DNA from 3 places in the Paenibacillus sp. FSL F4-0100 genome. Region 1 is predicted to be linked to each of the others. Evidence: riboswitches for the same ligand, from Rfam matches in the RefSeq annotation. Region 1 holds a riboswitch; each other region holds the start of a gene.
The links. A riboswitch is a leader RNA that binds a small molecule or an ion and turns the genes downstream of it on or off. The one in region 1 is predicted to bind cyclic di-GMP.
Positions count from the first base shown of each region.

Region 1 (10,780 bases):
TCGCGTCTCTGGCGGCGAATTTTACGGGGGTGCCTATGGTATGAATGCTGCACTCACGACAGGCAGCGGCTTTAATGAGACGCTGCGGCAGACCGAGCTTAGCAAACCGAGCTGGCTTGGACCGAATTCTCCAGCTTCCTTGGCGCTAGGCAATCCGTTGCAAGGCAATATGGATACGCTGAAGAAACGAATGGGCTATCACTTTGTATTGAAGAAAGTTGCATATCCACAAGAAAATAGCGGAAGTGCGTTAAATGTATCCGTCGCTGTGGAAAATAAGGGAGTTCAACACTTCCCGTTCAATTGGCCTGTTGAAGTGCAGCTGCGCAGCGGAGGCCATGTCGTGGCACGTCAATCCACATCGGCGGACTTAAGAACCTGGAGGACTGGTTTGCATACGGCCTCAGGCTCTATCTCCACCAACACGCTGCCAAACGGTACCTATGAGCTGGCCATAGCGATTCTTAATCCGTCCACGAACCAACCCGGGGTTGATTTTGCTAATACGGAGCGCCTTTCGGACGGAGCTTATAAGATCGGCACATGGACAAAATAATGAAAGCCGCGGGCTGATCCGAAACGATGAACAACAGCTATCGGGAATAGCCCGATAGCTGTTGTTCACCTAAGATGCCAATAAAATCATCCCCTGGCTGAGTTCTCGACAGGTCAGGTAACCGCATTTCGATTGTGCGCTTTGTTGTGGAAGAGTCGGCGAGGCAATTTCCGCTAAGCCTCATACTCCAAATCCTCATAATCCCCCTCTTCTTTCAATTCCGTCCGTTTCTCCGCATATTCCGTCACCATTCACCACCCTAACTGGTAATCTTCCCCTTGTTTTCCTCGGCCCATGCTATAATGGACTCACCATTCAAAGCATACGGAACAGGGGCGACTTTTTAATGAATTCTCCTAAAACAGTACTGATCATTGAAGATGAACAGGATATCTCGCGCATTGTGAATGACTATTTGCGTGTTCAGGGATTCAGCGCGTTCATCACGGAAAATGCCGGCGACGGATTGCAGGCGGTCCGCCAACGGCAGCCAGATTTTATCATTCTCGATCTGACGTTGCCTGACGCTGACGGGATTGAAGTGTGCCGCAAGCTCCGTACATTGACGGCTGCGCCCATTCTAATTTTGAGCGCCCGCAGCAGCGACACGGACAAAGTGCTTGCCCTGGGTTTTGGCGCCGATGATTACATGACCAAGCCCTTCTCGCTCAGTGAACTGGTCGCTCGCGTCCAGGCACATTTGCGCAGAATGGCAGATCCGAAACTCCCGGTATCCCCACAGCAGCGCTTGCATTCGGCGCCCTGTCGATTGATAAAAATGCCCGCAAGGTCATGGCCGGACAGCTGGAAATTTCTTTATCCGCCAAAGAATTTGATTTGCTATACTTTTTGGCCTCCAACCCTAATCAAGTGTTTACCAAATCGCAGCTGCTGGATCATGTGTGGGGGTATTCGGCTTATGTCGAGGATAATACGATCACGGTCTACATTCGGCGGCTCCGTGAGAAATTGGAACGAACCGAAATCAAGTCCTCCTATATTAAAACCGTGTGGGGCGTCGGATATAAATTCAACCCCGATGAAACGGAGTAGCCTCTATGGACTGGAAAACTTGGTATGCTAGACGACTCTGGGCAGCTGGTCTATCCATCATTACAGTGATACTATCTGTCGTTTGGCTTACTCTTATTGGACCTTCAAACCAGCTGGCTCCGTCAACTATTGTGAAGCAAATTCGCGTACTGACGAATCCGATCGTCCATACCTTGGAAAATGAGCATGCGGAATTACTGCTCACCGACGCTCCGATCCGGCGGCAATTAACAATCTGGAGTCAGGAGACGCGGGGCGGCCTCAAGGTTGTGCTTCCTGATGGAACGTTGATCTATGATAGCGAAAATTCATCGAAGCGCCCAATCAATCCGCGCTTTGAACTAGACTATACGCTGCGCATTTCTGACAGCGAACCGCCCCACTATCATCTCGCTTTTCCGCTGCGGGATGCGGGCACCAAAGCCTTTGTAGGTTACGCTCAATTTGCGGTCCCGGCATCTGCCTTGGCCGCAGCAATGCCCTCCTCCGACTCCTTTATTTATTTGCCATGGATCATGCTTTCTCTGGCACTTTTGACGCTGCTTTATTTATTCTTCTCCATCGGACGCCGGGTGCAGCATGACCTGGTGCAGCCTGTTGCCGGACTCAAGCCTTATGCGGAAGCTATATTGAGAGGTGACTATGAGCAGCGTGCCGAATGGACAAGCAATAATGAGGTCGGGGAGCTCTATGCCGTATTTGATCTCATGCGTGAAGAGATTCGTAATTTACATATCCAGCAAGCTGCACACAGCCAGTCGCATAAAGAACTCATATCCAATCTGTCTCATGACTTGAAAACTCCGCTGGCGACAATCAAAGCGTATATTGAAGCAATTCGCGAAGGGATTTGCCCTGATCTGCCAAGTGTGATGACTTATCTTGAAGTTGTGCACGCAAATACGAGTAAGATGGCCGTGCTCGTAGACGATTTGCTGCTGCACGCACTGCGTGATCTGGAACAGATTGCCGTACATCCGATTGAGCAGTACAGCGCTCCAACGCTGGAGCCTATCTTCAACGTGATGGGCCATTATATCCGAACAATGGGCGTACGCTGCGAAGAGCCTGCTGTGATTCCTAACGTGCTTGTCCGAATCGATGCTGTACGGATCGAGCAAGTCATTGCCAATCTCGTCACGAACGCACTGAAGCATACCAAAACCGGGGATACAATTCGCCTCGCTGTTGAAGAACACTCGGAAACATCCTGCCTGCAGATCATCGTCTCCGATACAGGCAGCGGGATTTCCCCGCGTGATATGCCTTTTATTTTTGAACGGTACTACCAGGGTAACGTTTTACAACGAACTGCCGGCCAACTGGCCGAGCGCCACGGGGTCGGACTGGGTTTGTCGATTTGCAAATATATTATGGAAGCGCATGACGGTACGATCTCTTTTCACAGTCAACAGCAGCAGGGAACGACCTTCTGCTTAACTCTGCCCCTTTAGCTGACTCCTGTCATACTTTATTTATAATTTGATAACAAATGCGCAAGATTCGTCCTCTATACTTTGATGGCAGTGGGAGATAAAGAGAGGAGATCACAATATGCCTTCAAGCAACACCGTCATGCTGCAAGCTAGTAATTTATGCAAAACATACACCACCGGCAAGGAGCAATACCATGCCATCCGCAATGTCGATCTGTCCATTTATGAAGGAGACTTTACCGTCATCATGGGCGATTCGGGGTCGGGTAAGTCCACCTTGCTGTACTTGCTCAGCGGACTTGATGATGTGACAGCCGGAGAAGTCTGTCTGCAGGGACAGCGCCTTGATCAATTTTCAGCCAAGGAGCTTGCACGCTTTCGGGCGAATCAGATCGGCTTTATCTATCAAAACAGCAACCTTGTACCGGATCTGTCGCTATTCGATAACATTGCCCTCCCTGGATATATCGCTAATCAGGACAAGGAACAAGTACGGCAAAGGACACATGACTTAATGGTCAATCTGTCCCTCGATAAACAGAGCAACCGGCTGCCTTCCCAAGTATCCGGAGGACAGCAGCAGCGGGCGGCAATCGCCAGGGCGCTCATCAATAACCCGGACATCATCTTCGCCGATGAGCCTACCGGCAGCCTGAACTACGAGCAAGGCGTTACGGTGCTTGATATATTGAGCCAGATGCACGCGGAAGGTCAATCGATTGTCATGGTCACCCACGACATGAAGGCAGCCTGCCGCGGCAATCGCCTCATCTATATTCGAGATGGCAAGATCGGGGGCACGCTGGATATGGGACCCTACAGTCCAGAGCAAGCCTCCGAGCGGGAAGCGATGATCTTTGCTTATGTCACCGGGAGGAGGTAGTCTGGGATGCGAGCCATATTAACACTCTGCTGGGGCAACCTGCGCAAAAGAAAAATGCAAAACACGCTGATCGCATTGCTTATTGCCCTATCTGCCCTACTAGTCAGCACCGCATTTACGGTCTTGATGAATACGGAAAATGTATTCAACGATCGCCATACGGCTGCTCAGGGTGCCCATGAAGTCATCAATATGACCCGCGGGTTGCATGACAAACAAATGGTAGCCGATTGGTGGTCAAGCCAAGACGGAGTAACCGCATCCAGCTTAGTCCCTTATAAGCCATGGACGGGACTGGTCTATAACGGAAAAGAATTGCCCAATCTTTATCTGTATATGATCAATACGCCTCCGATGCCGCACGGGGTCAACAATCCTCTTCCCGGTACAGGCCCTGAGCATCTGACCGTTCCGGAAGCCGGCGAGATCTGGATACCCACCTCGCTTGCCTACAAATACAACATGCACATCGGTGATGAATTGACGTTCACCTCAGGGACTGCACCAGTACATTTCACGATTGGCGCCATTGTCATCGACTTATCCCATGGCGGTCCTTTCTCGACCACTGCCCGCATCTGGATGAACGATGCCGACTACCGGTCAACCATGGGTAGCTTGTCCACTCCGGAGCAATACATGTTATCGCTTCGCTATGCGTATCCCGAACAAAGCGGGGAGTACTGGCAGCGCTTTGAGCAGGCGCTCGGATCGCCGTTTTTGGAGGAACGCGTTTCGTTTGCCGAATTGTCGGCCTTTTACTTTATCATGAACAAGGTGATCGGCTTTGTCATGAGTTTCCTCGGGCTGATCATGATCCTCGTCGCTTTGCTTACGATCGGCTTTACGATCACGGACACGATCCTTGCCAATTATCGCACCATCGGCATTCTCAAATCGATCGGCATGACTTCCGAACGCATCATCGGTACCTACTTGCTGCAATACGGTTTAATGGCGATTGTCGCCTTGGTCCCAGCACTGATTGCAAGTCGCCTCCTTTCAGATGTCATCATCCAGAATTCCCTGTCTTTTCTCAAATCCGATACAGCACCTGTTCCCGTACAAGCAGCAGATGTTGCGATCTGGACCGGCTGCGGCCTGCTGCTCATCATCCTTCTATGCGTCCTTGTTTATGCTGCTAAGACACGCCATATTGAGCCCATTCAAGCGATCCGTTACGGCATGTCGGAATCCTCGCATAGTCGTACCCATCTGCATGGTGCCCGCATAAGACTACTGGACCGATGGTCCGTACCCACGGTCATCGGCTGGAAGCATGTGAGCGGCAACAAAAAAAGCGCAGCACTGATCTTTCTGCTAATGAGCATCACGGTGGCTGTGCTCGTCTTTGGCGCCGTGCTAGTAACCAGTGTCTATCGCATTGGTGAAACGTCGGCCCAGTGGGGTTATGACGATGCGGATATCGCCATTATGGTTATCCATGCGGAAGGTATGGATCGGGCAGAAATGCAAGCCTATATCCAAAACGACCCTCGGGTTCTCAGTCTAAACTGGTCTGGGGCCGCCACCGGCGTCATCGCGGATGTCGAAGGGGATAGCGATCATCAACAGACGTTTAGCCTCCCTTTGACGGTCGTGGAAGGCAGCATGGACGAGATGGGATTTGCCTCGCTTGCGGGCCGTAATCCTGCACTGCCTAATGAAGTTTCTATCGGAATCAATATTGCGCGTAAGTTGGACAAAGATATCGGCGACATACTCACGATCTACATTGAAGGAAAACCGCAGCAATTGCTGATCACCGGCACCTTTCAGTCTATTTCCAATTTGTCGAACGTCGCCAGGGTCACCTCGGACCTTGTGGAGCAGTTGCATCCGGACGCCGGGTTTATTCAGCTGAAGAGCAAAACCGATAGCGATGCGCTTGTACAGCAGCTGAACGAGCGTTACGGCCCTTCCATCCAAGCGCTGAAGCAGGAAGTGCTGCTCGATTCCGTATTCAAAGAAGCTGCGGCGGTTTTGCTCATTCCGATGAGTATGCTGGCTCTTCTGTTCATGGCTGTCACTTGTCTTATTGTTTATACGACTTGCCGTCTGCATATTCGTAAGGAAACGAAAACATATGGGATCTATGCCTCGCTCGGCCTGACAGCAACCGATATCCGTCGTGCCTTGACAAGTGGCATTGCCGGACTGGCTGCGCTTGGTGCACTTGTTGGCATCGCTTGCGGTGTCTACGCATTGCCAGCCGTGCTGCGCGGTCTGCTCTCTACCTACGGTATTGTCAAGCTGCCACTCATCATGGAATGGCCGCTGGCCATTGGGCTGGCTCTGATCGCGCTTGCTATTGCCGTCAGCGGCTGCTGGTTGGCTTCACGAATCCTCCGCCGCACCTCCCTTCGGGTGTTGGTAATGGATTCATGAGGACAGTCCACGAGCAAAAAAAAAAGATGACCTCCAAATTTCGGAGGTCATCTTTTTTTTGCTTCTTGCCTTAGTAAATCTTAATCCGTTTGTTTCACCGCCCAAGTAGATATCTTCTTATGAAGAAGATCTACTTTCTTTTGATATATTCTTCTTGGTTTTTTAATTGCATGTAACGAACAATCAGCTTATCCAACGACTGTGAAATGGCGACAACATCTCGATGCACCAATTCGAAACTGCTGGCCACTCGCTCAAGTTCTCTTCGTAGAAGTTCGAGTTTTTTCGCTACTTGTTCGAGCTCGCTCTCGATAGAAATCATCTTGTTCACCCACCCCCGTCGTAACAAGTGATTGATGACCGTTGCCACAGTTCCTGGGACAAACTTTTTCAAACCATAAGAATTGAATCTCTCATCTTATCGATAACGCGAATCAGCTTAAAGCTACAGCTACTTATCATTATAAAATTCGACGTAAACAAAAAAAATACCCAGAATTGGGTAATCTTTGTCTTAAGAATTTTTATGACGGTTATGTAAATTTTTTAAGAAATGCTCCTTTATGGTTGACTCTCGTTTTTGCATATATCTTTTTAATAAAAGTACGAACCGTACTTTGACTAATACCATAAATATCAGCAATTTCAGGTACATTTTTATTCTCCAGCCACCCATATGCTATTTCTTTCTCTCGATTCGTTAATTCATATTGGTGAAAGTGAGAATAGATCAATTCCCTCTGCAGAATGGGATCCTTTTGAGGTAACTTTTCTTCAATATTCTTGGCCAAGTGTTCAATGAGTGGTATGGCAAATGTAACCTCGTGTAAATAATGAAAACTAAGGCCAAGGTAGCCTATGATCACATTTTTTATTCGAATGGGAGTACAAACACACGCCAATTCTGAAAACAAGCGATTACTATGCTCGGCCCCAACTACGACAGAAAGCGTTTGTTGTTCCATGGATAATGAAATGGCATTATTTCCTGCGTCTTCCATTGCCAATGAGGTCCCACTTTTCATATTATTTCTCTCGAGAAAACTTTTTAACGAACCTGTTCCGCAATAATCGATGACGGTTCCATCCATATCTGTTATAACAAATAAATAGGGTATAGACAGCAAATCGTTCATATTCCTTGTTTCCTCTTGGAGCAAATAAAGAATTTCTTTCCGTTCAATCAACCTTTCTTTTATTTCAGTCATACTGAGGATATTAGGAAAATGATTGTTTGCTTCTACCAGTGTTCTTTGACCCATTATTTTCCCTTCTTCCCTTGTAAGAATAAGCGATTAATAATGGAATCGATCTCCTATTCATCGCCGCGGCTGCATTCGGCAGCTCCTAGCGAAAAATAAAAAAACCCCATCCATTATGATAACCACAACAAAACAGACGGAGGCTTCCGTCGTATTCGGCAACTGGCTGGCATCGCGGTCTTAAGTAGCTCCACATTAGCCCCTGTAGCTTTGCGTCGCCACTTTTCAGTGGGTTTGCTATTATCGTACTACGAAGTGTGAATTTGTCGAATATTCAAACATGTTATGACATATTCAAACTATAACTTACATTGTTTTTCATTTAATATAGGCCGCACGACCCAAATTTCCATATTTTTGTTATATTTGTCAATCACTCTTATGTCCGTACACAGAATCACTTTTTGCGCCAAGCGGGTTCATAGATCGACTTAGGAGGAGGAAACTGATGAATCCAGTTAATGATCCGGGTCGATATCCACTGGCATACAACTGCAAGGATAATAATTTTCCAATCGATCACATAGGCAGTGAAGGCGAATATGATTCCATTCATCCAGAACAATGAGGTACCGGGGTTGATTCTTTTATACTTATAAATGGCTAAGGCAACATAACCGATTCCCCCGTTCGATACCCTCTGCTTTATGAGGATGGCGACACCTGTTCCGAGAATAACCGAGCCAAATAGAAGATCGATCCATACGTTGCCAAACGGGGGTTCTAAGAACACCTCGAAGAAATTAACGGAAACGGACGTCACCGTTATAACAAATATGGTCCCGAAGGCACTGACACCGTCAAGATAAGGGACTGTAAAGGCGAGGAAAATAAAATTGGCTAACCACAGTCCGAGACTCATTGGGAGCTCAAACACATGGTTCAGAAGAACCGCGATCCCTGCTCCTCCCCCCGAAGGAATGGCGTGAGGAAACAAGAACATTGCCATGGCAAAACCTTGAATGATGGAGCCGGCGGTAATGAAGAAGAGTTTCTTGGAAATACGACGAAAGAAAAAGGGGCTTTTTCGCCCGGGCATGATCTGTAAATTCACACGGAATCATCCTTCATAGATTAGAGTAACAAGCCAGTCCTGCTTGTTTAGTGTATGCTTGTTCCCTGAAGGGGATTACCGGGATCGGTCTCTTCAACGAAAATATGTATAGGCTGACTCTGGAGATATCCATAGACAGCCCTCTAGAGGTTGTTCAAAAAGTCCGCTTTTGATCACGAAGCGAATCAGGAAGCAATTCGGCATCGAATCTTGAATTCAGCCGGGCCTTCCGGTGCTCACGTACCCAAAACGTACGCTCCGCTCCTGACGTCCCTAGCTTCATCCAACCTTCTCGGTGCTGAAAATCGACCTTTTTGAACACGCACTTCTAGTAATTATCATTCTCTTGTGGTTTGGTCTATGTTTAAATCACGTAACAAAATCCATCCGTATGTTTCTCTCTCACCCCGAGTTCAAACGTATCTTGACGAAGTCCCCGGCGCATCGTTTCAAGGGAAAGCACTTCGGTGGGTTGGATATTCCCCAAATGCACATTAGATCCCAATTTGCGGAGAAGCATCGCTTGCTGCTCCTTAAGAGGTGCCTCCCAAATCAGCTTTCTTGCATCCGACACGTAGTCGATGATAGTATTTATCATTTCTTCCTGGCACTCGCCATGCTTATCGAAAATACCGATACCTAGTCCTGACTCGCGCGCTTCAACGATGATATACTCGGCACCTACGTCTAAATCCGCTTCCATCGTATACGCGAGCATTTCGGCTTCGATGCGGGAACCGGATTGCTTTTTACCATACTCCGTAAAAACCCGAAGTCCGCGTTGTTTACCTTCCCGGATGAGCTCCGTTCGTTTTTTTCGCGACATCTCAATCGTGCCGTCAGATACTTCTATAGCGTTAAATCCAAGACGGCAAACGGTATTAAAAAATGCGGGGACGACATCTTGCTGCACGGCTGTCTCAAGCAAGGTTCCGCCGGGCATGACCGTGATTCCATGTTGTTTGGCTAGATTGATCTTATATAGCAGCATTTCCGTTTTATACAGCGGAGCCGTCCCAAAACCGAATTTGACGCAATCGATGTAATCCGAGGCTGTCTCGATCACATCTGAAAACATGTTTCTACCCAAGCCTTTATCAATAACCATCGTCATCCCGCGTTCCATGACCCCGTAGGTGTCGTGGTCTTTTTTGCCGTGCTCGGGATTTTCGCGCAGCCCGCTCGGATCACATATCTCCATGGGCCAAACTGTTCGCAGGGAACTGTTCATTTTAGGATCTCCTCAATTCTTTTTGATGTAGTCGTTTAATCCAATGACATTGGCATAATATGCTCATGCCCATTGACAGGTGCCCATCTTTTACAATAAGCGATTTGTCTGGTCATCCGATCCGCCGAGGCGGCTTAATCAAAAAGAACACGAATCCTAAAGCAACCAAAGATAGTGAAGACACGGTTATAAAAACGACATGATCCGATTTGTCCATCATCCACCCGAATAAGGGAGGCCCTGCTGCAACCCCCAAAAATCGCAAGCTATTGTAAAGGGACGTAATCATTCCCCGCTCACTTTTCTCAACAGCGCCGGTGATCATTGTATTTAAGCAAGGAAGAAGCATTCCGGTTCCAATGCAGCTGACTGTTAGCAACCCGATAAACACATAAATGTTGTTAAAAAAGAAAAGCGTAGCCGCCAGAGAAAGGGTCATGGCAAGCAGCCCGATATTCATCAGCCAACGGATCAGCAGGCCCTTTTTCTTGATCAAGCTTCCAGTTGTATAGGAGGTGATCACCATCCCGAGTAATGGAATGGCCAATATCAAGCCCTTCTTGACCCCGTCGATGTGGTACGGCTTGTCTTCAAGAATGTTGGATAAATAGAATAGTACGCCAAACAAAATGAACAACCCCAGTGATCCGGCAAAAAAAGCAGTGATGAGCCAGCGGCCTTTTTCTTTGAAGATGCCTTTGATTTTCCCAAGGTATTTCCCTAGTTCTTGCTTTGAAGATTGTTTCGATTCTTTGATCATAAAAATGACGGCCAACAACGATAACGCACAGAACACGGGAAATGCGAAAAAGGAAGCATACCACACGATTAGCATAAGCAGGGAACCGATGATCGGGCTGAGTACCTTCCCTGCGCCATTGGAGGCTTCGATTAAGCCCAGTGCCTTGCTTTCGGTC
Region 1 is NZ_CP150303.1:5,894,635-5,905,414, forward strand. Features, by position in the region: gene MHH48_RS26635 (DUF4832 domain-containing protein) at 1-556, shown strand, start outside; partial or broken gene MHH48_RS26640 (response regulator) at 903-1,190, shown strand; gene MHH48_RS26645 (helix-turn-helix domain-containing protein) at 1,349-1,609, shown strand; gene MHH48_RS26650 (HAMP domain-containing sensor histidine kinase) at 1,615-3,063, shown strand; gene MHH48_RS26655 (ABC transporter ATP-binding protein) at 3,164-3,928, shown strand; gene MHH48_RS26660 (FtsX-like permease family protein) at 3,935-6,316, shown strand; gene MHH48_RS26665 (Spo0E family sporulation regulatory protein-aspartic acid phosphatase) at 6,447-6,638, opposite strand; gene MHH48_RS26670 (LuxR C-terminal-related transcriptional regulator) at 6,850-7,578, opposite strand; cyclic di-GMP riboswitch class I at 7,733-7,827, opposite strand; gene MHH48_RS26675 (YitT family protein) at 7,976-8,617, opposite strand; gene MHH48_RS26680 (phosphosulfolactate synthase) at 8,997-9,863, opposite strand; gene MHH48_RS26685 (MFS transporter) at 9,976-10,780, opposite strand, start outside.

Region 2 (10,780 bases), 1.7 Mb from region 1:
GGTTCACGAGCAACTCGTAACCTTTTGCCGCCGCTTCCTTGCGGGCGCTGTCAGCCAGCGCTTGTGGCGCACGTTTGATAGTGATGTCCAGCGCAATATCTTTCAGTTCCGCGCCATTCCATTGCTTCGCAATCGCGTCCAGATCCAACTGCTTCGCCGGTACCGGATAGATCGCTAGCAGTTCATCCTCAATCGTCAGCGTCGAGCCTGTGTCGGCCAGCTTCTTCACATCCGCTGCCGTCAGGCCTTTTACCTCAACGTCCTTATCTCCAGGAACCTGGATCACCAGCTTCTGGTTGTTTCCTTGGGACAAAATGTCGTCCAGCTTGCCTTTATCCACTTCGACAACGGTGAATTCATTGTCGCCGTCTTTCTTGGTGCTGCCGGTAGCAAACGAACCCTGCTCGCCGTTCACGGTTGTTTTAATGTCGGAAGGCTGGGAAGGATTTGGGACTGTCACTGGCGGCCACCAACCGTTATTACCGCCGCCTGTAGAGACACGTTCTAAGTTTTTATATGCGTCTTCCAACGCTTTCTTCGCATCGTCTACTTCTTTCTGCGTTGCATCCGGTTTTTTAAGCACTTCTTCGGCTGCTTTCAACGCATCGTCGAGCTTTTTCCAGCTTTCAAGTGTGTAGTCCGATTCCTTTAAGCTGCCGTCCTTCTGCTTACCGTTGATTTCATCTACTTTTTGTTGCAGCTCGGACTTGTCTACCTCGGCCTCTTTCTCCTTCAAACCGTTGCGCGCTTCTTCCAACGCTTTCTTTGCATCGTCTACTTCTTTCTGCGTTGCATCCGGGTTCTTAAGTACCTCTTCGGCTGCTGTCAATGCATCTTCAAGCTTTTTCCAGCTTTCTGGCGTGTAATCCGATTCCTTTAAGCTGCCGTCCTTCTGCTCATCTTTGATTTCATCCACTTTCTGTTGCAGCTCGGACTTGTCTACCTCTGGAGCCTTTTCTTTCAAACCTTCACGTGCCTCTTCCAATGCTTTCTTCGCATCGTCAACATCTTGTTGCGTCGCATCCGGGTTCTTAAGTACCTCTTCGGCTGCTGTCAATGCATCTTCAAGCTTTTTCCAGCTTTCCGGCGTGTAATCCGATTCCTTTAAGCTGCCGTCCTTCTGCTCACCTTTGATTTCATCTACTTTCTGTTGTAGCTCGGACTTGTCTACAGGAATTTTGACCAAGCCATCATACGCTTCTTGCAATGCTTTTTCCGCTGCGTCTACCTCTTCCTGCGTTGCATCCGGGTCCTTCAGCACCTCTTCGGCTGCTGTCAAAGAATTCTCGAACTTTTTCCAGCTTTCCGGCGTATAATCTTCTTCTTTCAGCGTGCCCGTTCCCTTGTCGTCTTCGATTTGATTAACAAGCTCGCGAAGCTTGGTCTTATCTGTTTTATAAATGATCACGGTGTAGGTGTTCTTCTTGCCCTCAAAATCCACGGTTACGATGATCTCGTTAGGGCCCGGCTGAAGCGGCAGATCGTCCCATTTCTTAACTTCTTTCCCATGGAACGTTACATTAACCTCGCTTTCCGGATGCAGTTCCTCAAAAGAGAGCTCAGCACTGTAGACACTCTCCGTTACAGTAGCTTGATAGTTCAAATATCTGTGTCCATCGAATGGAGGCTCCAGCTTGATTTCCTTCCCGCCCTGGGCGTCGAACACCTTCAACTCCAGCTTCTCAAGAATAGCATCTTTGGTGACCAGATTATCATAAGCTTCTTTTAGTTCCTTGTTCGCATTGTCAATTTCCCGTTGCGTAGCGTTCGGATTACCCAGCACTTCTTTGGCATGCTTTAAGGCATCATCAAATATTTCCACACTTTCTGATGTGTAATCGCCTTTATTAAGTTCGCCACTGTCAATGATTTGCTCTAGTTCGTTTACTGTTTTTTCAAGCTCCGTCTTATCCGTCTTCAATCCGTCACGTGCTTCTGTCAACTTCTCCAACATCTCGTCGACTTCTGTTTGTGTCGCCTTCGGATCATTAAGCACTGTCTCAGCCTGCTTCATAGCTTCCTCTAAAGCAGCCCAGCTATCCTTGGAATAATCCTCTTTATCAAGCTTCTCGTCAACAATTTCCTGACGTTTCTTTGCCAGTTCCGTTTTGTCCGCAGCCAGTTTATTTTGCGCTTCAGCTACTTTGTCCAGCGCTTCATTGACTTCCTTCTGCGTCGCATCCGGGTTATTTAATACTTTCTTGGCATCTGCCAGCTCTTTCTGGTAAGCTTCCCAGCTATCTTTGGAATAATCAGCCTCTTTTAAGGCAGCTTCTTCAGCAATCTTCTCCTGGAGAGGCTTCTTGTCTACAAATTTAACAAAGGTAAAATGACTTCCGTTGGCCAGCTTAGCGCTATTAAAGGTAGCCTTGTTGGTCGCATCCAGCGCTATTAGCTCATCCTCGGGTCCAAATTTGTCATCTGCACTGATTAACAGAAAGAGCTTGTAATCTTCAGCGGGTTCATTATCCAACTGCAAGGTAATGTTTGCATCCTTCCAGTTGCTCTTTTGCACCTTGAATACTCGATCCATCAGCTTGGTTGTCTCATTCAACCCTTTTGGAAACGAACTAGTATCAGTAATAAGTTTCGTATATTGCCCCGTTCCCCCATTATCACTGAACGTGAGGAAGGACTTATCGTTTGGAATTGCATTTTTATTGTCTTTATTAGAAGCTGCAATTTGATCACCAAGTGCAATCGTTACTAGCGCCCCTGCTTCTTGCGAAAGAGACTGCGTCTGCTCCAGACTGCTTGCTGCATCCTTGCCAATACCGGTTATGCGATTGCCATAGCCGCTATTGTCTACAGCCGTCCACATCTTTGTGGTACCGTCGCTTGCGATATAGTCGCTCTTGCCGCCGTTAAGCGTAATTCCATACTTCAATGCCAAATAAGACTCAATCTTGGCCGCATCTACACTCGTTTCTCCGCTGTATAAAATAATTTCGGCCACATCTGCGCGAAGGCCATACCAGTTCATTGTCGATCCTGGGGTCGCACCAACTACAGGTGTGAATGCAAATTCACCAAATGGGTTATTTCTACCTACTGGAACTTCTTTTCCATCAACTCTGCCAATGTGTTTTGTGGCGTTTTGAATCTCATAGCCGGCAATTTGGTATCTGCTTCTGTCCGGAACTCCGAATTTGCGCCAAATAGAGTTCCCGCCAGTCCCAACTGCAAACAACTTTTCTGAGCCGCCCAAAATCAAGGCACCATAATCTTTAGTTGTAGTGGATCCAATAAGCGCACCCGCATCTCCAGATTCAGGCCACTTATAAACTGCATAACCTGATTGGAATGTAATATTCTTATCGCCAACCAGCTTGGCCGAAGCACCATAATGGCTTGAACTAGGTGGATTGTTGAACTTTACACTCGGGTTAAAGTTTACCCCGCTTGCATTAATTTTAGGGGTTCTAGCTTCTTGTCCACTCGGAACATTCAAGGTAAAGTTGACTGGACTCACTGATTTATCTGCCCAACCGGTCAACTGATTATTCGCATCGGCTGCAGCATCGTCGGCTTTAAGCCACAGTACCAAATTACTACCTACCCCTCCGGGTGCTGCCGGATCCCCAGCCGCTGCCGCGGACCGTGGCGCAAGCGCACTAGAAAAACTGCCTGCAGCCAGCACGAATATCAGTAGCATCATCAGCTGCTTTTTCCAAATTTTGTTTTTTGGTAAATACACTCTCTATCCGTCCTCCTTTTCACTACAATCTGACAATCATCTTTTCCCTCGCTTTAACCGATCAATACGAGTACGATACCGGGATTTCTGAACCCCCTAATCATCACCCCCATATAGGATGTCGATCCAATCTAGAAATAAAAACCTCCGTCTAAAAGCGGCATGCGCTAGACGGAGGTTTCCGTCGTATTTGGCAGCTGGCTGGCATTGGCTTTTGCGTCTTCAGCAAATCCGTTAGCCCCTTAAGCTTTGCGTCCCCGCCTTTCAACGGGTTTGCTATTATCGTACGAGTATGTATACAGTATTGAATTTAAACACTTGAGTAATTAGGATTATACTTCGAAAAAAATGGACGGTTAGGCCCGATACTCCAACTTTGTTGAAACCTACTTTTATTTGCAGAATTTTAGGAAAAGTGATCACCACTATTTTTTTTATTCGGGACGATCATGTCGGATCCGCCAAAAATCTACTTATTTCTTCATTAACTTATAGTCTACTAGCTCCTCCTATACATTTTCTATACAACCTTATCTGACTTGCAGCGGTCACGGCCTTGAGGGGCTGTTTGTCAACTTTCTTTATGCTTTTTTTCTTCTTAGGAGGGATAGTCCTGCAAGCAGCATGATGCATCTCGCCAGCAAATAGCTGTACATATTCGTAGCTGTGTTCGGCAACTTGTTATCTGTGCCTTTACTGTCTCCGGACTCTACATTCACCGAATCATTCGAAGTATCGGATGGACCAGGTTTATCAGATTCACCTAATATATCCGTTTCATCGGACCCACTTAATCCGCCGGGTCGGCTGAAATCTGGAGATTCAACATCCGAATCTTCCCCTCCTGGATTGTTCGGCTTAACCGAAGAAGATCCATCACTTTTTGATATGTATTACGGGAAGTTTAGGGTCGGTTTTTGAGCTATTTTAAATGCTTAAATTCCCCCCAAATCGAGTATTCACCCCCATATTAGGATAGTCCCCCCCCAGTATCAGGGGCCGATCATGTCCGCCAATCAACTCTTACATCGCCGGACCCGAACTCATCTGATCTATAGACAAGGTTTATAGTGGTAAAATATAGATATGAAATATTGGGGGTGAAGTTGTGTATGGCTGAGTACAAAGATAATAGGAAGTTGAACTTTCTATTACGGCACCTAGAATATCATAACACCTACAAAAAAACGTTCAATAATGAGGAAGAAAAAGGGAAGAAACTCCTCCATTTTATAGTTGATTGTCCCGGCCGCGTCGCGGGGAATCCCCCTCCGCCGCTCAGGGTGCGAGTATCTTCCTCGGGAGGGCGATGTCGTTGATGAGGGATGCTGCGGAGGGTAAGCAGAAGCACGGGCAGCAAGAACATATCGAGACGTTGCCGCTGTTCTCCACCACGGATAAGAACGGACGGATGACTATGCTCCGGCCGGGACGTAGCGTCGGACGCGCGGCTCCGCTGATACCGTGGCTGCTTTCAGCCGCTGCACTGTGGGCGCTGACAGGCTCCGTGCCGTTCGGCGCACTGCTCGGCATGGCGCCGACACCGGCGATCAGCATGCTCCTCGGTCATCCGGTCACAGTGGGCGTCGCCGTTTTGCTGCTGTTCGTCGCGATCGGTACGACCGGTGGAGTGTACTCGCGATCGATTGAGCAGTTCGGACAGACCAGGGTGGCGGGCCTGTTCGCGACGCTATCGGTAGCAGGAGGGCTCGCAGCAGTCGCGGGAGTCCTCCTGCTCTGGACGCTGACAAGCGACCTATCGCGCCCCTTTGACCTCGAGGCCATAGTGACATCGCCGACGATCCCGCCAGAGCTCGGCGCCGTCGTCGGAGCTAGCTTAGCCCTCTGGGCCGCCATCGCGCTCCTGCGGTTGCCCGGCTCTATCGCCCACGCCCGGCGGCGTCAGGCGGACATCGAGCGACTCCGCGTGGAGGGTTCATCATGCAATGGGACGTTGACCGCCGTGAATTTTACTAACAGTTGGCTCTTCAATTTCCCGATGTTCACGGTTGATGTAAATTATATCGTTGACGGTGCTCCTCGTGTCGTCTCAGCACACATGCGCACCAGCGCCGACCGCGTTCCCGTCGTCGGGTCGCGAATGATCGTGCTGACCGACGATCGCGGAACCACCCACGTAGAGCTGGACCTGGCGAGTGGAGCGGCATTCGAGCCGGACGTGGGTAAGTACGCCCCATCGGACGGTTGATTTTACGGCCCTGATGCAACATGGTTATAAGGAGTTCAGGCAACACGGAGCTAAAGCTTCGCTCCACCATTTTTAACGCAGGACAAATTGGGCGCTTGCTCGGTATTCCTATGCGCAGCAAGTAGCAAGAGAGGCCTTGGTGGATCATCCGTATCACAACATGGAAAATGGGTTATTTACGCCTATAACATTCCCAAGCGTCCCACCAAGGAAATTTTTCGCCGTCACTTATGGTAGGGTTCAGCTTAACGGGTCTATCGGCGAAAACAAATGGCGGTCCTATGGCCGCCAAGCTTCACCTTCGCTAATGATCGCCGTGACTTTATCGGCTGCCGCTTTCCCCACGTTTTAAGCTTCTGCTCAATCACACCCACGCCAATAAACCACTTTAAAATTCTCTACTTTAGAGGGCTTGGTAATGTCAGCCTTTTTACAGGGGGAGGCGAAACAGATGGTGGCCCTGTGTGGCAGAATACTTGTTACCATGCTTTTCAGTTGCCTTGGATCTTAGTTCCGCAAGATGTATCTCTTAGAAATGAAACGTACCAAAAAAATATTTGGTACATTTTGGGACGGATAAGATAGGGGTTTTTGACCGTTTCAAAAAGCATGCTTTTCGAAAGTTGAGAAGAACAACTTTATAAAAACCAGCGGTGTTGGAAGTTCGGAGTGGCTGAATTAAAATCGGACAGCGACTCGCTGCCGCCGAAGAAGAAAATACCAAGCGTTGCTCGACAAACGGCGCAACAAGGAATGCCCCTACACCTCTAACGCAAAAGAAACGGCCTGCTCTCTCGTCATTCCTCTTCCAATCGTAATGGCCTCGTTAAACGGCGCATCGCCGCATTCTAGCCTGCAGGTTCGTTTCGCCTGCTCGTAAATCCATTGAAACTGGGGCTGGGCCGCGGAGCCAAGATTGGCTCGTAATTTCTCGGAGACTCCGATCAGCGTAGCGGCCACCCGGTATTCTCCCAGCCCGCACAACGCGCTTGCAAGCCCCTCGACTCCTCGCGCGAGGAACCACGTTCCCGGATATGTTTGGCAGATGGCGATGCCTCTCTTGAAAAGCGCCAACGCTTCTCTGGGTTTCTGCCGGTTTAACGCAATATATCCCAAGGCCCGAAAAGGTCCCGACAACTCCAAGTCGTCTTTTGCTTTCTCGAATAGCGTGGCACTTTCGACGAGCAAGGGTTCCGCCCGTTCCCACTGCTGCTGCGCCACCAGGATGTAACTCAGAGTACCTAAGGATGACGCAAGGCTCCAATCGTCACCTGAATTCCTGGCATGCAGCACGCTCTCTTCTGCTAGCCGAATCGCTTCGTCCGTCAAGCCCGAATGCGATGCCAGCTGAGTAAGCATACGAAGCTGAGATGCCAGGAGCGCCGGATGACCGAGCTTGCGAGCTTCATCCGCGCTTTGTCTGGCCAGGTCTTCGGCTTCCTGGACTTCTCCCATGACCCACAGCAACACGCTAAGACCATGCTTCGCTTTTACCGCGTGTTCTTGAACGGAAGTTTGACTGTGCGTCGCCAGAGCCGCACGCAGCTGTGCGGATCCTTCCTGCAAGGTCCCTTCATGCAGCCAGTAATAATAGAGGCAGGATGCCATTCGTATTGCAGCTTCCGCCCGCGGATGATCGCAGGCTAGTTTCAGCGCGGAGCGAATGTTGGCGTATTCCCGCCGAATCGCCACGAATGCGGCATCCCGGTCTCGACTGCGGAACCCCCGTTCTGCTCTTTCTACGAATCGACAGTAGTGCTCGACGAAGCGGCGGATCATCCGTTCGCGTTCCTCGCCGGTGCAGTGCCTCTCCCATTGTTCGCTTCCAAATTGTTTAATCGTCTCGAGCATCGCATATCTGTGCCTAGGTCCGCTACTCGCCAAATCAACAGATAGGAACGATTTATTGAATAGGCTAGCAACCAAGCTTAAGGCATCCTGACGATCGAACCGTCCGAGCGAGGGGTTCGATTCCTCATCCACGCAGATCTGTTCGACCGCTTCCAGCTCGAATCCCCCGGTAAAAACACTCAGCTTCCGCAGCAGCTGCCGCTCTTGCTCCGTGAGCAGGGCGAAGCTCCATTCCAGGGTGGCTCGAAGCGATTGATGACGGGGTGCGGCCGTTCGCTTCCCCGCTGTAAGGACGGCGAACATATCGGACAGCCGTTCGTCGAGTTGCTCGATGCTGAGCACGTTCGTCCGGGCGGCTGCCAGCTCGATGGACAGCGGGATGCCCTCCAGACGTTTGCAGATTCGCCCGACGATCTTCACGTCCGCTTCCGATACGCGGAAGGAGGGAGATACGGCGGTCGCGCGCTCGATAAACAGCTGAACGGACTCGCGGGACAGAATGGCGTCATCTGATGCGTGATCCCGCAACTCATTCTCCGTGGGGAACGTGAGCGGCGGAATCCTCCATACGCGCTCCATGCCGATGTTCAACGGCTCCTGGCTGGTGGCCAAAATAACGACCCTAGGGGAGGCCGACAACAACCGCTCGATGAGAGAAGAGCAAAAATCGATCAAGTGCTCGCAGTTGTCGAACACGAGAAGCATGCATTTGTTCCGGATATGGTTGAGCAAGGACTCGATAAGCGGCCTTCCCTTCTGTTCCTTGACGCCCAATACCGAAGTGATGATTCTCAGCGCCGAGAGCGTATCCATCGCCGAAGCGAGCTCGAACAGCCACACGCCGTCGGGATAAGAATGGCAGGCGTCCGATGCGACCTTATACGCCAGGCGCGTCTTGCCACTTCCCCCGGCACCCGCGAGCGTGACGAGGGGGGAATCGGCAAGATGTTGCCGAATCTCCCAGACCTGTTCGAGGCGGCCGATAAATGAGGACATTCTGCTTGGTAGATTCGTTGCTCCATATGGTGCGGTAGCACTTCGCGGCGATTCATCGGTCCTGTGTGCCGGCGAACCTGCCGATCGGATTCCGGAGTGAACGTCAGCCTCTCTACCCGCAGAAGCAGCTGCGAGAATCGCCTCGAACCATTGTTCGTCAAAAAGGGGATACATCCGGTTGTTTCCTGACCTGTCGTCATGGAATCGACGGACCGTCTCCCAAAGCAACTGAGCCTCCGCGCGCTCGGAACCGCGAAGAAATTTTTGTTCAACGACAAAAAGTTGAATCAACAATTGCAGATTATCAGCTCTCGGCAGCCGTTCGCCATTTTCCCACTGCTGAATCGTCCTTATATCCACCCCGATCCGCTCGGACAGATCGATCTGCCGCAGCTTCGCCCTTCCTGCCGGGCCCGGTCTCTGCCGCAGTTTGCGAATCATCTCTTCCGGCCATATCCGTTCCGTTTGATTACCTGTCATTTATTCTCCTCCCGATAACACGAACTTACACGAACTTACACGAACTCTTCGTACGAATTCGCCTGCATTCTTAGCATAGACGTCATCGTGCTAAGATTCAATCATACCGAACACGCCGAGTAAGCGTGAGGAAAAGACTAAAGGAAAACGAGAAGGAGGAATGCGGCATGCCATTCGTACGCATCGCATTGATGAAGGGCAAATCGGCGGAGTATCAAAAGAATGATGTTCCCACGCTATTTGGTTGATTTCGATGTGCAAAAGCTCCCTCGCGTCCGGACGGATGTGATCGTCATTGGGGCGGGGATTGCCGGCTTGTTTACGGCGATTAAAGCGAGCGAGACGAAGTCGGTGGTAATGATTACGAAAAAATCGCTGCTCGATAGCAATACCCGATACTCCCAAGGCGGCATCGCGGCGGTCATCTCCGATGAAGACTCGCCGGAGTTTCATAGGCAAGACACTTTGGTTGCCGGGGCGGGTTTGTGCGACGAAGCAGCGGTTAGCGTGCTTGTGCACGAAGAGCCGGACGGCGTCCGCGACCTGATTCGGATGGGGACCGTATTTGACGAGGAGAACGGCGAATTGGCCTTGACGAAAGAAGGGGCACACAGCCATCGACGTATCCTGCATGCCCATGGGGATGCGACGGGGGCGGAAATCGTGCGCTCGCTGTCGGAACGGACGAAGCAGGACCCGAACATCGAGCTGTGGGATGACCATTATGTGATCGATCTGTTGACCGAGAACGGCGAATGCCGCGGCGCGCTTGTGCAGAAGCCGGATGGGACACGAGTCGTGGTGGAGGCGGACGCCACGATTCTCTGCTCCGGAGGGGCAGGACAACTGTTCCGCTATACGACGAATCCGGACATTGCTACGGGCGACGGCATTGCGATCGCGCTCAGAGCCGGTGCGGAAATTCGCGACGTCGAATTTGTCCAGTTCCACCCGACCGCCTTGTGCTATCCGGGTGCGCCGCGGTTTCTGATATCCGAGGCGGTGCGCGGCGAGGGTGCGATCCTGCGCAACACGAAGGGCGAGCGCTTCATGGCCCGATATCACGAGCAGCTTGAACTGGCTCCGCGCGATGTTGTAGCAAGAGCTATTCTCGATGAGATGGAAGCAACGAAGTCGACGTTTGTCTACATTGATATTACGCATGAATCGGAAGAATTCGTCAAGCGCCGCTTTCCAACCATCTACGACTTCTGTCTGAAATATGGGCTCGATCTGTCCACGGACTGGATCCCGGTTGCACCGGCGGCGCACTACATGATGGGCGGCGTCAAAACGGATCTGCATGGGGAGACAGCGGTGAAACGGTTGTTCGCCTGCGGCGAAGTGTCGTCGACTGGCGTGCACGGGGGGAATCGGCTGGGCAGCAATTCGCTGTCGGAGGCGATTGTGTTCGGCCGCCGCATTATCGAGCGGATCGCAGCGCTGCCGCTGCTGGGCCACGGGGTGCAGCAGCTCTGCGCGGCGACGCACCGGCAAGAGCCGCCGCGGCATTCGATTGTGGAAAAGCGGCTGAAGCTGCAGAAAAT
Region 2 is NZ_CP150303.1:7,617,358-7,628,137, forward strand. Features, by position in the region: gene MHH48_RS34540 (S-layer homology domain-containing protein) at 1-3,697, opposite strand, end outside; cyclic di-GMP riboswitch class I at 3,887-3,985, opposite strand; gene MHH48_RS34545 (hypothetical protein) at 5,016-5,906, shown strand; gene MHH48_RS34550 (helix-turn-helix domain-containing protein) at 6,666-9,233, opposite strand; gene nadB (L-aspartate oxidase) at 9,459-10,780, shown strand, end outside.
Region 2: it holds a riboswitch for cyclic di-GMP, as region 1 does, so the genes downstream of both, MHH48_RS34540 (S-layer homology domain-containing protein) here and MHH48_RS26670 (LuxR C-terminal-related transcriptional regulator) in region 1, are expected to answer to the same signal.

Region 3 (9,236 bases), 1.7 Mb from region 1:
GATCTTCCAACTTACTTAACGTTTCTTGTGTTGATCTTCTTCGGTTTTTTATCCGATCTACTGGGACGTATCGCTCAATTCTACTTTTATAGAAAGGGAGTCTAACATGGGAAAGGATGCGATCAGCAATCATATACGGAATCTTCGCTTTCATCATAACGAGATGACCCAGCAGCAATTAGCTGATAAGGCCGGGGTCACCAGACAAACGATTGTTGCTATCGAGAAGGGGAATTATTCACCTTCATTGGAGCTGGCTTTTCGCATCGCGCGTGTCTTCGAAAAGTCCATCGAAGAGGTCTTTCAATATGATGATAAGGGCAGGTAAGGATGAGGAGGCTCATGGATGATGAGGAAGAATACAAATTCAGGCAGAAGGTCTGCAGTAATTACCGGGGTGTTATTATTAGCCGGGTTGGTTACAGGTATATTTAGTGTTGTTCCAGTTATAGATGGAGCAGACTACCTTGTTCAGGCTTCTACAAATGGAAATCAGGTACTGATAGGAGCGTTTTCCCAGTTGTTAATGGTTGTTGCATATGTGGGTATTCCTATTGCGTTGTATCCGGTTCTAAGTAAGCATAATAAAGGTTTAGCTCTTGGATCTGCTGCTTTCGGAATCATTGCGGGTGTGTTCATTATTACTGGTGTAATCATTCTTCTGTTGCTATTGACATTAAGCCACGAATTTGCAAAAGTTGGAACTCTGGATGACTCGTATTTTCAGACCTTGGGTGGATTGTTACGGGAAGGACGTGATTTGGTGAATCATGTGGCCACGACACTGACATCTGTTTTGGCTATGTTCTTGTTTAACTGCATATTTTACCAAACAAAATTCGTCCCACGCTGGTTGTCCGTTTCGGGTCTTATTGGATCTATATTGTCCATATTGGCGAGCTTATTATTTATGATTCGCTTCATCGGTCTCGATGCAACCTACATGACGTTGAACGTTCCAATAGCCTCTCAACAATTGGTTTTGGCTATATGGCTAATCCTTAAAGGATTCAACCGGGCGGATGCTCTTGAAAAGAAGGTGTAACGGAAATGAATGCATCAGAACGTTTCTGGGACAAAACAGCAAGTCAATATGATCAAATCGAGATGAAGGATGAACAGACTTACATCAATATAATAAAAAGAACGAAAACGCATCTTAAAATAAGCAGCATTGTTTTGGATTTCGGCTGTGGCACTGGGTTGATAGCAAATGAAATTGCCGAATATGTGAAAGGGATTCATGCGATTGATATATCTTCGAATATGATCGCAATTGCAGAAAAAAAGGCAAAAGAGCGAAACATCGCAAACATAAACTACGCTCATGCGACCATTTTCGATGAAAGGCATAAGAAAGGCTCATTTGATGCCATTTTGGCCTTCCATGTTCTGCATTTGTTGGAAGATGAACATATCGTTCTGCAACGAATGAATGAACTGTTGAAACCGGGAGGATTATTGATTTCTGCAATACCATGCTTGGGAGAAAAGAAATTTCTAAGCAGCTTGTTATTCATTGCAGGTAGAGTTGGTCTAACGCCGAATATAAGATCATTTAAAATACGAAATTTAATCGATACAATTGAGAAAGGGAGTTTTTCAATTGTCGAATCAGATTGCTTGAAGAAAAGCTCTCAGGAATATTTCATTGTTGCTAGGAAGATTTGATATGTTACGAAAGAGCCATTTCACCAAATATTTCGCCGTTACTTATGATACGGTTCAGCTTAACGGAGCTATCGGCGAAAAAACAACCATCGACGATCGTAACTCGTCAATGGTTGTTCGGGTAACTTGTTTACTTGTCTATCAAATTGGTTGTTTTAAGCAATCTTGCAATCAATGCCGTCGTTTCGGCACGTGTCATATTCGATTGCGGACTGAGCAGTTGGGGCCCGTTGCCCTGAACGATTCCCACTTCGATCAGCCGGGCGACTTCCGCTCTCGCCCAAGCGGATACGCTTGCCGCGTCTTTATAATTCGCCAGCAGTTCAGCAATGCGATTCTCGCTGAGCGAGGTTTGCGGGTCGATCAGGTTGTATGCCCGCGCGACCATCGCGATTCCCTGTTCTCTCGTAATCTGTTGGTCACCATAGAAGTTACCGTCGTCATAGCCTCGGACGATATCGAATTCAGTAGCAATCGCAACGGAGTTTCGATACCAAGCGGAAGCCGGAACGTCAGGGAACATGTTCTCTGGTGCGTTCTGCCGCATCAAGCCCAAACCGAGCCCAACAATTTCCGAAAACTCGGAGCGCGTCACGTTCCGATCCGGCGAGAACGTATTGTTCCCGGTACCCGCAAGATCAAGCCTTGCGGCAATATTGTTCACGTCCGCTTTGCCCCAGTGCTTCTTCACGTCGTCGAAATCCTGCGGATTCCAGATGACCGAGTAGGAACCGCTGCTGCGCAAATCGTTGATCATCGCATAATAGCGATTGTTGATCTTCGTCACGACCGTCGGAACGTGGAACACGCTGCCGTCCGGATTGACGATAACGCCTGTGGTAATGCGGTTCGGATCGATGTCTTCCGGTTGAGCGATGTATTTCGCCGCATATCCGTTCAATTGTTCCGATCTGACCGTCTTGCTGCCATGCGAGAAGGTGAGATCCAGATCGACCGGGTTGACCAGAAGTTCGTAACCTTCCGCTGACGCTTTGTTCTTTGCGTTATTGATCAAAGTATCCGAAGAACGCTTTATGTCGATATGAACCGCTATATCGCCGAGCGCCGCGTTGTCCAATTGCTTGGACACCCCGTTGAAGTCCATTTTTCCGCCAGGAACCGGATAGATCGCTAGCGGATTGATGATCTCTAGGGTTGCGCCCTTATCGGCGATTTGCTTCACGGTTTCTGCCGTCAATCCGTCAACCTTTAAATCGCTGTCTTTCGGAGAAAGAATCTCAAGCTTTTGTCCGTTGCCTTGATTCAAAGCATTGTTCAGCTTGTCCAGATCGACTTGAACCGACGTTATCGTGCGGTCTCCCGAAGTTGACGTTTTGCCGGTTGCAAACGAATACTCTTTCCCGTTCACGGATGTACGAATGTCCGAGCCATCCGACGGTACAGGTGCAGTTGCGCTTCCCCCTTCATTGCCGCCATTACCGCTATTACCGCCATTACCGCCACCACCGCCATCGCCAGGCGTAGGTGCACTGGCTCTGGTTACGATAACGGTATACAACCTTTCAACGCCATCCTGATCCGTCACCTTAAAGACGACCGTGTTGTCGCCGACTTGAAGCGAATGAAGCGGAGTTGCGGTTCCTCTGGCGATCCCAGCGTATGCCCCGCCATTTACGCTGAACTCGATCGTAGCGGTCGAATCCAAGGTTACCGGCGTCCAATGAAGCTGATAGACGCTGTTCGTAACGCTCATCTTATAATTTTCCGTTAGCGTGTCGAATGCAGGCTCCAAGACACCGGTAGAAGGCGTCAGCGATATGAGCTTGTTGGAAACACGATAAACTTCAATCCGATACACATTCGTATTGCCATTCGGATCGGTCACCTCTACCTTGATGACATTGAGGCCTTCATGGAGCGGCAGACGATCCCATTCGGCGGCATCGACCTCTTGTCCATTTAATGTCACTTTGACGGTACTGTTCGGATTCAATGCTTTCAGTTCAATGCCGACCCCATAGACGGAATTCGAAACCGTCGTATAATTCAAGTATCGATCGCCGTCGAACGGCGGTTCGAAGTCGATCGGGCTTCTATCGTCGGCATTGAAGACGTTCAGCGATTCAAGCTCCGCTCCCGCCATCACGAGGTTTCCGCGCGCAGTCTCAAGCGCCTTTAATGCCGCATCGATCTCCGCCTTCGTTGCGTTCGGATCATTCAGAACGGTCTGGGCCTCGCCCAGCTTGTTCTGCAACTCGGCCCAGCTCTCCTCCGTATAATCCGTTTCCGTCAACGTTCCGCCGGTAATTTCGCCGTTAATCTCATCCACTTTCTCCTGAAGTGCCGCTATGCTTACTAGCGCTACACGAGCATCCTCAAGAGCCTTCAAGGCTGCATTCACTTCATCTTGCATTTTATTCGCATCCGTAAGAATGCTATTAGAATCAGCTAATGCTTGCTGAAATGCCTGCCAGCTGGCTGCGGTATAATTGGCCTCCACCAGGGTTCCGGCATCAATAACATGAGACTCCAACGACCTCTTATCCACATACTCCACAAATGTAAAATAGCTGCCGTCAGACAATACGCTGCTGTTCACCGTAATTTGACCCGTCGCAGCATCCAGCGGCAGCGCGGTTACATCCGACGAGAATGCGCTATCCGGACTTACGAATAAGAACACTTGATTCTCGCTTGCATCCGCGCCGTCCACTTTTAAGGTAATCGGAGCATCGCTCCAATCGGCGCTTTTGTCGACCTTGTATGCGCGATTCATCATCTTGGCCGACGTTACGCTGGTTGCGAGCTGTAATTGATGGCTTGCGGGAAGATCGTCATTATCGATGACTTTGGCGTACACGGTCGACAAGTTATTGTCGCTGAAAACGAAGAAGCTTTTATCGTTTGCAATCGGGTTCGTATTAGCATCGTTAGTCGCTGTGATCGCATCACCCAGCGCAATCGTTACATTGGCGCCCGCTACCTGCGACTTCGATTGCTTCTGATTCAATGTGCCGTTATCGTCGCGGCCAATTCCCGTAATGTGCTTGCCATAGCCGGTGTTGTCGGCATGGCTAAACATCTTGGTTATGCCGTCGCTGGCCAAATAATCACGGGTTGCCATCGTCATCCCGTATTTGAGAGCCAGGTAGCTATTGACCTGTTGCCGCTCCGTATCTGTCAGTGTGCGGTTATATACCAGGACTTCCGCGATGTTCCCGCCCTTGAAAGGTGTTGCTTTAGCTCCTCCGATCGCATAGTATCCGTCATCTGCCCCGGTCGTCTCCCAATTCACTGTATTGGTCGATTCGCCACCAGTTATCGCCCCGTTCATGTTAAGCCTCCAGCTATTAACCGCGCTTGAGACATTCAACATGGTAGGTAATTCTTTAAAGGGATTAACTGTCCCCCTCACTTGAGTAGAACCGAGACCTGAAGATATTCTACCGAAACCGGTTTTTGGGGAACAATATTCATCCGGCATAGTCCCCCCCATTACCCAAGGAAAGCCGCTATTGTACGTACCAGGAGGAGGCACTGCTGGGCATGCTTCATCCAGATCTTTTGACTGAACGGAAAATACTTCCCGTGCATTTGAAGTTGGATCGGCAAATGGCGAATTCGTCTTATATTGTACGGCAGCATCGGAACTTTCGGGAACGGTCACGAGGTGGAAGTTGATCATTTTATTGCCGATATTCTCCACCTTCTGTTCCTTTGTTGCAAACGGAGTCCATTTCCTTCCTTCATCCGCCAAGTCCTGCAATTCGGTAACAAGGTTGTTTTCAATTTTCCCCTGCTCCATGCTCTTCGTGAACTCTACCCAGGAGATCAAATCTCCGCTAACCCCGCCTGGAGCAGGAGCAGCCGCTTTCGCCGTTTGTGGCGCAAGCATAGTGAAAAATCCTTCCGCTACTAGCATAAAAACAAGCAGCAGGATCAGTTGTTTATTCCAATAATTCCTGGATCCATGGACGCGCATATAAATCATTCCTCCAAATTCATTGCGATTTTAAATGAAGTGGGATAAGCCCCCATCCTCATAGCTGACTTTTTCGATCCTCCTTTACGATATAATAAAAAAACTTCCGTCCTTTAAGCGGCATGCGCTAACAGACGGAAGTTTCCGTCGTATTCGGCGGCTGGCTGGCATTGACATTTGCGTTTTCAGCAAATCCTTTAGCCCCTCTAGCTTTGCGTCCCCGTCTTTCAACGGGTTTGCCATTATCGTACGAGTATGTATACAGTATTGAATTTAAACACTTGCGTAATTAGGATTATACTTCGAAAAAAATGGACGGTTAGGCCCGATACTCCAACTTTGTTGAAACCTACTTTTATTTGCAGAATTTTAGGAAAAGTGATCACCACTATTTTTTTTATTCGGGACGATCATGTCGGATCCGCCAAAAATCTACTTATTTCTTCATTAACTTATAGTCTACTAGCTCCTCCTATACATTTTCTATACAACCTTATCTGACTTGCAGCGGTCACGGCCTTGAGGGGCTGTTTGTCAACTTTCTCCGGAAAATGGTCGGCCTACTGCTCGGCTTCGGCGGAGTCGCCTCGATGAGCATCGGTGGATTGGAGGCATCTCCATCTTCGGCATTCTGCTCGCCTTGGGATCCGCAACTAAGCTGGGCGCTTGGCACAGTCTATATCAAACGGCAGGCGGCCAAGGTCGATTCGCTGTGATGACCGCTATGCAGATCGTGATTGGAGGCATCGTCATGACGGCTTACGGCTCGACTGTCGAGAGCTGGTCAGAGGTGCGCTGGACGGCAGCCTTCTTGTACGATACGCTGTTCATCTCCGTATTCGTCATTGCGCTCGGTTGGCTCGTATACTTCAAGCTAATTGGTTCAGGCGAGGCATCGAAGTCGGCTCGCACACGTTCCTCATCCCGGTCGGCTCAATCATCTGCAGCATTTTGTTCCTGAATGAACATTTGACGATGAACCTTATCGTGGGCATGGTGCTTATCGTTGCCAGCATATTGCTTGTAAATGTAAGGCCAAGACAGGTCTAACGTGACTTAATCGTAAAATACCGCACGCTCAACGCAGCCAAAATCATCGTCGCGAAGATTTCAGTTCTGCCCTTAAAAGTACTCTAATTCGTTGCCTCCATCCACCACGGATGGTCCCTACACCTGGTGTTTTCGTGCAAATTTCGCCCTACTTATGATACGGTTCAGCTTAACGAGGCTATCAGCGAAAATTAAGAAAGGAGCAGCCAAGGATGCTCCTCATGCAATCACTTATTTATCACCTAGCTTTATCCCCGCTATTCAACCTGTTATGTACATGAAAAGTTACCTTTGTCCCTGTACCTAACGTACTTGTGATATGAAGTCCAGTTCCGAAGTGCCGTTTTAATCGCTGATCCGTATTAATCAATCCGACACCTGAACGACTATCCGCTTTTCTTTCTAATATTCGTTGCAATTGAACCTCGTCTATTCCGTCCCCATCGTCTTCAACGGTTATCTCTGCATGCGTCTCATAGACAAAAATCCGAATAAGAATCGTTCCTCCACGATTGCGCTTCATTATGCCATGTCTTATCGCATTTTCAACGAGAGGCTGGATCGTAAGAAATGGGACTTTTAAGTCCCCGTAGCCATCTATCTCCCAAATAACCTGTAACCTTTCTTCAAACCGAGCCTTTTCAATATTTAGATAAGAACGCACTAGACTTAACTCCTCTTCGATCGGAACAAGCCTATCCATATTTTGAAATTTAAATTTATTCCTCAAAAAATTGCTGAATTCATCGAGCAAATTACGCATCTTATCCAAATCAATATCGCTTAAAGCTGCTACAGCATTCAACGCATTAAATATAAAATGAGGCTGGATTTGCGCTTGCAGCCATGCAGCTTCTAATCGCAGTTGTTCCCGAACGGATTGTTTAATCGTAGTTAACGCCTCGATCCGCGATTTTATTTCTATTGCTTCCACTGGCTTCGTCACATAATCGTTTGCCCCCGCTATAAAACCGCTCTGAATATCTTTCGGTTGGCTTCTTGCGGTAAGGAGCAATACAGGGAGCTCCGTGAGTGTAAACCGCTCACGAATCATTCGTGTCAGCTCATAACCGGACATCTGTGGCATCATGATATCGGAGATGACCAGATCCCATTCCTTAGTGTCCAGTATAGCTAATGCCTCTTTACCGCTCGTTACCATCGTTAAATCATATTCGTCTGGTGGTAGTATGGCTTCAAGTACTTGAAGGTTGACAGGATCATCATCAACAACTAATAGAATCGGACGTTCACGATTCATTTCTATTAAAGTTGTTTGATTCGTAGCTGGCGGAATTTTCACTTTTTCCATATACACTGAGGAGGCTATTTCTTGAATCGGCATGAATTGTAATGGTAAAGAATCAAATGAGTTCGTCACATCATTCTCTTCCACCGCTTTCAAGTCTGCTAGCTTTAATGAAAATGTAAATGTTGAGCCTTCTCCTAAAGTAGAGGACACATCTAACGTACCCCCATGAAGCTCAACCAGTTGCTTGCTTATGCTTAAACCCAACCCAAAGCCACCATCAATCATAGTCTCACTCGTGCTGGCTTGCTCGTACGGACGGAATAGGCGCTTAAGCATGTTCTCATCCATTCCGATCCCGGTATCAGCAATAACGATATAGGCTCGTCCATCCTTTACAAAAGCTTGAATCGAAATGACCCCATCATTCGTATATTTCACAGCATTATGAAGTAAATTGAAAACGATTTGAACAACCCGGTTCTCATCCGCATTTACTGGAGGAAAATCTTCAGGAATTTGATTTGCAATTTTTACAGACTTCACTTCTGCATTTAATTGCAGCATATCAAGTACTCCGGTCACAATTGGCTGAATAAATATGACTCTTTTCTGTATACGCGGATTGCCTTCCCGTAAACTCATCACATCAATCAAATCGTTTAATATCAATGTCATTCGACGTCCTACAGATAAAACCGTTTCAAGCTCCTTGATGCTCCGTTCCTGCAATAAATGCCGCTCCCTTTTTAAAACGGATTGTGACATGTTAAGCATGCTATGCAGCGGATTTTTAAATTCATGCGAAGTGTTTGCCAGAAATTGATCCTTATGGTCATTCATTCTTTGCAAGGTTGCAGCAAGCTCTTTGGTGTTCGCATGCATGATAAAGTAACCCTTAAACCATTCAGAGGCTAAACAACCCATCGCAATAATCATATCGAACGGATAGTAGACAAGACTTAATCCGCTATCCAGCAAGATTAACGACCAAAGAAAATGGTTCATCAACGCAAGAAAAGAGAAAAGCAGTAAAAGATTGCTCTTTAAACCTTTGATTACTTTTTTAAACATTGTAATCAACGTGATAACTGCAGCAATACCAACCAATAGATAATAAACCGGAAAGAGCATAATCACTTGAGGTGGATCTAAAAACAAAGTGATGCCGGCAGTCCCTAGATTCAATACTTTATAGACAGGGTACATCCTACGCCAATATGGAAGCTCGCGATGATTCGTACACTGGAGCAAAGCATAGGCTGCCATAACGAGGGCAATGTTCGCTATCCGGAAATCCCAAACACTGCCAATATAAAATAT
Region 3 is NZ_CP150303.1:7,605,951-7,615,186, forward strand. Features, by position in the region: gene MHH48_RS34500 (hypothetical protein) at 1-105, shown strand, start outside; gene MHH48_RS34505 (helix-turn-helix transcriptional regulator) at 107-328, shown strand; gene MHH48_RS34510 (DUF4386 domain-containing protein) at 347-1,045, shown strand; gene MHH48_RS34515 (class I SAM-dependent methyltransferase) at 1,051-1,671, shown strand; gene MHH48_RS34520 (S-layer homology domain-containing protein) at 1,802-5,614, opposite strand; cyclic di-GMP riboswitch class I at 5,767-5,865, opposite strand; gene MHH48_RS34525 (hypothetical protein) at 6,205-6,330, shown strand; gene MHH48_RS34530 (hypothetical protein) at 6,330-6,575, shown strand; gene MHH48_RS34535 (ATP-binding protein) at 6,903-9,236, opposite strand, start outside.
Region 3: it holds a riboswitch for cyclic di-GMP, as region 1 does, so the genes downstream of both, MHH48_RS34520 (S-layer homology domain-containing protein) here and MHH48_RS26670 (LuxR C-terminal-related transcriptional regulator) in region 1, are expected to answer to the same signal.